Regions from separate parts of the Candidatus Clostridium stratigraminis genome, predicted to be linked through region 1. Evidence: a T-box and tRNA genes for the amino acid it is inferred to sense, from the RefSeq annotation. Region 1 holds a T-box; the other holds one or more tRNA genes.

Region 1 (4,427 bases):
CCTCATGGAAGGAGTTTTAAAAATAACCTCATATCCATTTAAATTCTCTAGGTAATTTTCACCTAAGATTAATTTCACGCCTTTTTCCTTAAACTCTTCTACTATTTCACCTAACTCTTCTTCACCTTTCTTATCAAAGGCACTTACTTTAGCGCCCAGCTTAAGTAAAAATCTGATTAATGGTATGTTACTTACTCCAATACCAACAACGGCTGTTTCTTTATCTTTAATAAATTCCTTAAATTCACAAAAATCTCTTTTCATTAAATTTCCTCCATCTATTACTTGTATGGATCTACTTGCTTAAAATAACAATTAATTTACTTATACATTCAGATTATACCACTTTTATTGATATAGCTATACCTTTGACAGAGATATAATAAAAAAAATAATTTATATTTTATTAACATAAATTACTACACATACTACAAATAAGCTAGTACAATTTCTTATAAAAAATCAAATGTGCTATACTAATAGAAAGAGCGACAAATTTCAACAAATTCTCTTAATCCATTATTTTTCCACTATGATGCATAGGCAATATTGCTAAATTAGATTTTTTCAGTTCTGTTTTTATAACACTTCAAAATATGTCGAAATTGTTCGAATATATTTAATATAAAAACTTTTAATTTTACTATTGTAAAGTGTAAAATATTTATGCTATACTAATATTGTGCCGTAAGGAAACATTAATATAATTCCCCATATTTTAATAAATATAATATATCCCCATGATAAACCCCACTTGATACCGGACACCCCCATGTTCGGTATCTTTTTTTACAAAAAACTGCAGGTGAATTCACCTGCAGTTTTTTCCTAAAACTCTAATTTTTCTTCAATAAAATTATCTAGTTCATCAATGTTTAATCTAATCTGCTGCATTGTATCTCTATCTCTCACTGTAACAGTATTATTTTCTAAGGTGTCGAAATCTATAGTTATACAGTATGGCGTTCCTATTTCGTCCTGTCTTCTGTATCTCTTACCTATGCTTCCTGCTTCATCATAGTCAACATTAAATTTCTTTCTAAGTCTATCATAAACTTCATTAGACTTTTCTGATAGCTTTTTGCTTAACGGTAGGATAGCTGCCTTAAATGGTGCTAGTGCAGGGTGAAAATGAAGTACTGTTCTAACATCTCCGTCTTCAAGAGTTTCTTCATCATAGGCATTGCATAGAAAAGCTAAAGTTACTCTATCAGCGCCTAGAGAAGGTTCTATACAATATGGAACATATTTTTCGTTAGTAATTGGATCAAGATAGCTTAACTCCTGGCCTGAATGCTCAGCGTGCTTATTTAAATCATAATCTGTTCTATCAGCAACACCCCATAATTCACCCCAGCCAAATGGGAATAAAAACTCAATATCAGAGGTTGCATTACTGTAGAAAGACAATTCTTCCTTAGCATGATCTCTAATTCTTAAAGTCTCCTTATTCATTCCAAGATTTAAAAGAAAATTAAAGCAATACTCTCTCCAATAATTAAACCACTCTAAATCAGTTCCAGGCTTACAGAAAAATTCAAGTTCCATCTGTTCAAATTCTCTTGTTCTAAAAATAAAATTACCTGGAGTAATTTCATTTCTAAAGGATTTACCTATTTGAGCAATTCCAAAAGGAACCTTCTTTCTAGAAGTCCTTTGAACATTTCTAAAGTTTACAAATATTCCTTGTGCAGTTTCAGGTCTTAGATAAATTTCATTTTTAGAATCCTCTGTTATACCCATAAAGGTTTTAAACATTAGATTAAACTTTCTTATATCAGTAAAGTTTTTCTTGCCACACTTAGGACAAACAATATTGTGCTCTTCTAAATAAGCTTTAAGCTGCTCATTTGTCCATCCATCAGCACTAGCTGCTTCAGCTCCATTTTCAGTCATATGATCCTCAACTAGCTTATCAGCTCTAAATCTAGCCTTACATTCCTTGCAATCCATTAAAGGATCAGAAAAGCCACCTACATGTCCTGATGCAACCCACACTTCACTGTTCATTAGTATGGCGCAGTCCACCCCTACATTATAAGGACTTTCTTGCACAAATTTTTTCCACCATGCTTTTTTAACATTGTTCTTAAATTCTACACCTAAGGGTCCAAAGTCCCAAGCATTTGCAAGTCCACCATATATTTCTGATCCGGCAAATACAAAGCCCCTTCCTTTTGCAAGTGCTACTATTTTATCCATAGTCTTTTCAACAGCCATTTATCTTTTCCTCCTTTTCATTATTACTAATTAGTCTAGTCAGCACGGTGTAGTCTAACTTGCCGATTATTAATCGGCAGACTACCCGTAGAAGCCCATTTAGGACTTTTACCTCCTTTTAGTGGTCACACTGAGTAGTTTAAGACTACTCGTTTATATTATTCCAATTAAAAAAGGACTACTTACCATAAGGGACGAAAGAATTTTCTTCCGCGGTTCCACCCTTGTTGGCAAATGCCCTGCTTTCACATTTAAATCATTCAAAAGTTCCCTTCATATTAGGTCTTTAGCTGCTTACACCACCGCAGCCTCTCTATAAAAATTCTAATATTACTCTTCTTTCTCATCATGATATATAAAATTATATTCTTAATTATAACCTATTACTTAATATTGTCAATGCTATAATGTTTCTTTTGGGTTTTTATTTCCAAAGTCCTTCATATTGTCAAATATATCTTTTCTTCCTATATTTTTTGTTTTATATCTTTCTTTTCTTATTTTTATTACACCATAGACTATGACTGCTGCGCCGAACATTAAAGCTATTATTTGAGAAATTAAATCAGGTATATATTTAGAAACTAGATTATCGCCAGTAACCATATTTATGGCAGTATATATGAGAATACTTGCTCCAATATATACTATTATCCCATACTTTTTCATTAGGTTAGCTACAAATTTAGCTCCAAAAAAAATAATAGGTATGCTAAGAGATAGTCCAAAGATTATGAGCCATATATTGCCTTTGGCTGCACCGGCTATAGCCAGAACATTATCTAAGCCCATACTTAAATCTGCTATTATTATATTTGATACAGCTTTCCACAAACTTTTACTAGCATTAATTCCACTACCTTCCGAAACATCCTCCATATTTAATAAATCCCATGTTATTTTTATAAGTAATATTCCTCCAATTAGCTTTATTGGCAGCCATTCTATTGACATAATCAGCGAAATAATACATGTAAATATAATTCTAAGAAGTACTGCTCCTGCAACACCAATTAAGCTTGCAATTTTAGCCTGCTTCTTTGGTAAATTTCTTATTGCTAAAGCAATTACACTTACATTATCTCCAGAGAGAGTAATATCCATTATAGTAATTTGAAGAATAGAAAATAGTATTAGCCATATATTATCCATTATTACACTCCTCATTAGTTTTATGTACAAAAAAGCAATGTCATTTAAGACACTGCCTTTATTTTATTTATAAATTAAAATATTATACTAATAAATATGGCTCCATGGAGAGGGCTCGAACCTCCAACCCTTCGGTTAACAGCCGAATGCTCCGCCATTGAGCTACCATGGAACGTTTATTACATTAGTTATTATAGCACATAATGTTAAAATTTCAAGAGCTTTTTAATTAAAATTCAAAACAAATGTAACTTAAAGTACCATAAGCATAGCTTCTATGAAGAAGTTTTGGAAGTTTCCCTTCTTGACCGCTTCCCATAGCTATAAACATTGGAGCTATGTGTTCTTCTCTTGGTACAGCCATTTTTGCATTAGGGGCTAATTCTTGATAATTAAACAAGTTTTTTAAATTATTTTGTTCAACATTTTCTATAAGCCAATTATCAAATTCTATTGCCCAACTTTTAGTTTCTTTTGCATACCAATCCACTGTTCTTAAATTATGGACCGTAGACCCGCTTCCTATTACTAATATATTTTCTTTTTCAAGTTCCCTTAATGCTTTTCCTATTTCATACTGCTTTTCCATAGGTAAAAATGGATTTACAGAAACTTGAACTACGGGAATATTAGCTTCTGGATACATTATTTTAAGTATATCCCAGCTTCCATGGTCTAATCCTCTAGTCTTATCAAGTTCACTTCTTATACCCTTCACTTCTAACAAACTTTTTATTTTATTAGCAATTTCAGGTGAGCCTTTTGCATTGTATTTTATTGAATATAGCTCCTCTGGAAATCCATAAAAGTCATAAATCATATCATAGGTATTTTCTATTGATGATATTGTAGTTATTTCACTCTCAAAGTGTGCTGTAAATATTACAATAGCCTTAGGCTTTATGCCCTTTGCTAAATCCTTTAAAAAATTAGTATAATCATTTTCTTCTATTGCAAGAGTTGGTCCACCATGACAAACAAATAGTGACATAATAAAGCCTCCTTATTATCAAATTCAACTTACTTACTTTGTGTAACTATGATACAATATTGAA
Region 2 (4,427 bases), on a different contig from region 1:
ATTTTGCAAACTGGTGGAGCTGCAGTAGGAGCAATTAGAACTAAGTCTAGTTCCTTTTCTTCTGCCATCCTCAAAGCTTCCTTTGTAGAAATAATACCTAATTGGCTGTTATCACTGCCAATAAGTCTTACTTCTTTTTCTCTAATTTCCTCATTAATAAGAAAATCTTTACTAATAACTTTCACCTCCTAAAAGGTAATTTATACAATTCAAAAGTTCTAATACATTAGTTATGTCCTAAAAACCCTTAAAGATTGGATATTTTATAACATAACCAATGTAAGAACTTTATTGCATTGTATTTATATCCGTCAACACATTTTATACAAATATAAAAAAAGACGGCAGTGGCCGTCCCTTAATAGTTCTAATTCGAAAAACTATCATAACCTATCTAGCAACGCTGAAAGGTGAGAAACGGCTGTTTCTTCTTAACATAAAATATTGTACACTGTATTTTACACATTGTCAATAAAAATTATTAATCCTTACATAATTTAATACCTTGCCTAATCTTCTTGCACATGTTGCAGCCACTACAAATAATAGCCCTATTTTCAAAAACCTTCTTAATTGTATCTAAAACCTCTTTATTAGTACAATTTTCGGCCCCATGAATAATTATTTTTTTAGGTGCATTGGTTATGAGTCCGCTAAGCAGCATATCTTCAATATTAACTGTAGCATTATACTTAACATCAGACAAATCGCTTAACAAGCTATCCATAATATTATTTCCTGCTTCATCTAAAATAATATAGCTGCCATCCTTTTGTATCAGAATATTGACCTTATCAATTTTACTATCTTGAAGCTCAACAAAATACTTTAAAAGACTTATAAATTCATTATACTCCCTTTCTACCATATAGCTCTCAACAACTTTATCTATAATACTTTCTAAATCCCCTAAAAGCTCCTTCATTCTAAAAGTAATAAAACCTTTAATATTAATTTCTTTATTTTCTGCAATACATTCTATTATCTTTTGTATAATTGAGTTTTTTCTATTTCTAAAATACACCATATATTCATTGAGTATTGCACCTTCACTTTTAAAAGCCTCTAAACTTAACCTTTTAATCTCCTTTATCTCATCATATTTTAAAAAGAAATATGTATCTGTAAGAAATCCCTGCATATTTTTTTTATAATATTCACTAATAACCATATTATATAAAATATTAGACATGTAAAGATTAAATATATCCATAAATCTTTTATTTACTGAAGAATCTTCACAAAATATCTTTAAGAAGTGGGTATTGAACTCTAGACTTTCAGAAAAGCCTATAATTATATTTCTATCACGAAAATATTTTTTCATTGCATTAACTTCATCTATTATATCTTCATTGCCATTTTCATATACAACAGTTAAAAGTAGCATCATTCACACTCCTTTCTTAAAATAGTATGTGTTTTAGAAAAATGTATATGCAAAATAAATAATGCAATTATCGACAAAAAAAGTTAATTTGTACTTTCTTGATTAAATAATTAAAAGGTTGTATTGTAGAGATAACTATTATGAATGTAGGTGTTAGAATGAAAGCTGTCTTAGTAGATTATAGAATTGATGAATATGAAAAAGAAAATTTAAGAACTTTTAATCTAGAAGTCTTAGCGGTGCCTCCATTTAAAAGACTTTATGCTGCTGTAAGCGGGCATCCAGATATGTTATTAAATATAATAAATGAGAATACTATTATTGTTCATAAGGAAATGGACATAAATTTTATAAAGGAATTGGAGAATTATAAGTATAAAATACTTTATTCAAATAATAGTCTTGAGTCAAAGTATCCATTAGATATAATTTTAAATGCCTTAAATTTAAAGAATTTATTTGTTCACAACCTTAAGTATACAGATAATACATTACTGCAAAACATAAGTTACAAAAAACTAAAATCAGTTTCTCAAGGTTATACAAAATGTTCAACAGCCATTATTAGCAGCAGTGCTGTAATGACAAGCGATAATGGTATTGCAAAAGCCTTAAGTGAAGAAAATATTGATGTTTTGCTCCTACCACCTGGGGATATAATTCTTCCTGGCTTAAATTATGGCTTCATTGGTGGCTGCTGTGGGCTATTAGAAAAAGGCTTATTGGCCTTCTATGGACATTTAGATAATTATATCTATAAAAATGAAGTAAAGGAGTTTTTAAAAAAGCACAATGTAGAACCTGTGTTTTTAAGTAAAGGAAGACTTTTTGACAGAGGGAGCATTTTTGTAATTAATAATTAACATTTAGACATATATGAAATGTAATTGAATTTTTTATTAAAATTAGCAAGGATCCTTTCTTTTAATATAAAAAAGACTTTAGAAATAAAATTTCTAAAGTCCTTTTGGAGGCGCCATCCAGATTTGAACTGGAGAATAGAGGTTTTGCAGACCTCTGCCTTACCACTTGGCTATAGCGCCATATGGAGCGGAAGACGGGACTCGAACCCGCGACCTTCACCTTGGCAAGGTGACACTCTACCATTGAGTCACTTCCGCATATTTTATGGTGGCCAGACCAGGAATCGAACCAGGGACACGAGGATTTTCAGTCCTCTGCTCTACCGACTGAGCTATCTGGCCATATTAAGTTTTGTTTTCGCCGCAATAAAACGTAAATAAAGTAATTAAGCAGCACTAGGTAATATAGCCGATCGCCATCGGCTATATTACCCGCCAAATGTCATTTAGACATTCGGCCTCTACCGACTGATATATCTGGCCATATTTAAATCAAAAGTTGGCGACCCAGAAGGGGCTCGAACCCTCGACCTCCGGCGTGACAGGCCGGCACTCTAACCAACTGAGCCACTGGGCCACATTTAATTAACCTTATGGTGGGCACAACAGGGCTCGAACCTGTGACCCTCTGCTTGTAAGGCAGATGCTCTCCCAGCTGAGCTATGCGCCCATAAAGTTACTTAACACATTTACAATTATATATTGGTATTAAATAATTGTCAATAACTTTTTCCACTATTTATACACCACTTTATAACAACTTTGTTACCATATATTTATTAACTATTTAACTTATTTAGTAATTCTCCTATATCATCATTTGAAAATACATAAGAGGTATTGCAGAAATGGCAGGTAATTTCCTCTTCCTTTCCTTCATTATATATCTCTTCTAGATCCTTCCTTCCAATACTTATTAAAGCCTTCTCAACTCTTTCTCTAGAACAATCACATTTAAATTTTGGCTCAAGACTGCCTAGAATACTTAAATTCATATCTTCAAAAATGAATTCAAGAATTTCTTCAATTGTCATGCCCTTTTCTATTAGTTCCGTAATAGAAGGTATTTCCTGAAGTCTATAGGTTATTAAGTCAGCTACAAGTTCACTAGCTCCAGGCATCATTTGAATTATAAACCCTCCCGCAGCCTTTACACTTAAATCTGTGTTTACTAGTACTCCAAGCCCTACAGCAGAAGGCGTCTGTTCAGAGGCGGTAAAATAGTATGCTAAATCGTCACCAATTTCACCAGTACTAATAGGAACTTGCCCTACATAGGGCTCTTTAAGTCCCATATCCCTTATAACAAGTAAGCTGCCATTTATGCCGATTGCTCCGCCTACATCTAGTTTACCTCTGCTATTTACAGGTAAATCCACTTCAGGATTTCCAATATATCCTTTAACTGAGGCATCCGGATAAGCTGTTACTACCACACCCTTTGCTTCACCACCTCCTGATATCTGCAAGGTTAAGCTTTCTTTCTCGGATTTAAGCATTGCTCCCATAATACTTCCAGCTGTTAGCATTCTTCCTAAGGCTGCAGCAGCTGTAGCAGCACAATTGTGTACTTTTACTGCTTCATTAACCAAGTCTGTAGTTATAGCCCCAACTATTCTTATTGCTCCATCTTGAGCCGTAGCTCTTATTAATTTATCTGACACAAAAATATCTCCTTTGCTTGTTTATTTAGTTAGAATATATGCTATTCTTTCACACTTTTCATCTATTGAAATTCCTTCATAATTATTTAGTTTTCCCTTAAATACAAAACCAGCCTTCTCAATTATCTTTTCTATATCAACTTGTTTATAGGCCCTTTCCGAATGCTCCTCATCAAATCTTTTATAGTTTCCCTCTTCCTTTACAAAAAAAGTGAGCTTCATATCTACTATATCATTCTCAAGGTAGTTGTCCCAAATATATACTACTTTATCATCATCAAAAGTAAACACATTATTACCCAAAATATTTGTAAGTTTATAATAAGAATTAATATCAAAGATAAATACACCATTATCCTTTAGATGCTGAAAAACACCTATGAAGTAAGCCTTTAAATCTATCTCATCTAAAATATAATTGGTGGCATCTAAACAGCAGGTTATTAAATCAAACTTTTGATTTAATTTTAAATTGCAAATATCTTGACATATGAATTTAGCACGAATTCC

The links. A T-box is a leader RNA that pairs with one kind of tRNA and senses whether it is charged. The one in region 1 lies ahead of ACJDUG_RS17440 (glycine--tRNA ligase), so its partner is inferred to be a tRNA-Gly.
Region 2: it encodes a tRNA-Gly, which carries the amino acid that the T-box ahead of ACJDUG_RS17440 (glycine--tRNA ligase) is inferred to sense. The anticodon was not compared.

What each region holds. Positions count from the first base shown of each region.
Region 1 is NZ_JBJHZZ010000028.1:1,633-6,059, forward strand. It holds gene murD (UDP-N-acetylmuramoyl-L-alanine--D-glutamate ligase) at 1-264, opposite strand, end outside; gene ACJDUG_RS17440 (glycine--tRNA ligase) at 829-2,220, opposite strand; T-box leader at 2,408-2,576, opposite strand; gene ACJDUG_RS17445 (TerC family protein) at 2,623-3,372, opposite strand; tRNA gene ACJDUG_RS17450 (tRNA-Asn) at 3,470-3,544, opposite strand; gene ACJDUG_RS17455 (DODA-type extradiol aromatic ring-opening family dioxygenase) at 3,602-4,363, opposite strand.
Region 2 is NZ_JBJHZZ010000010.1:80,433-84,859, reverse strand. It holds gene infC (translation initiation factor IF-3) at 1-185, opposite strand, end outside; ribosomal protein L20 leader region at 328-439, opposite strand; gene ytxC (putative sporulation protein YtxC) at 482-1,393, opposite strand; gene ACJDUG_RS13205 (DUF6873 family GME fold protein) at 1,549-2,253, shown strand; tRNA gene ACJDUG_RS13200 (tRNA-Cys) at 2,359-2,433, opposite strand; tRNA gene ACJDUG_RS13195 (tRNA-Gly) at 2,437-2,511, opposite strand; tRNA gene ACJDUG_RS13190 (tRNA-Phe) at 2,520-2,595, opposite strand; tRNA gene ACJDUG_RS13185 (tRNA-Asp) at 2,754-2,830, opposite strand; tRNA gene ACJDUG_RS13180 (tRNA-Val) at 2,848-2,923, opposite strand; gene hslO (Hsp33 family molecular chaperone HslO) at 3,033-3,917, opposite strand; gene ACJDUG_RS13170 (class I SAM-dependent DNA methyltransferase) at 3,939-4,427, opposite strand, start outside.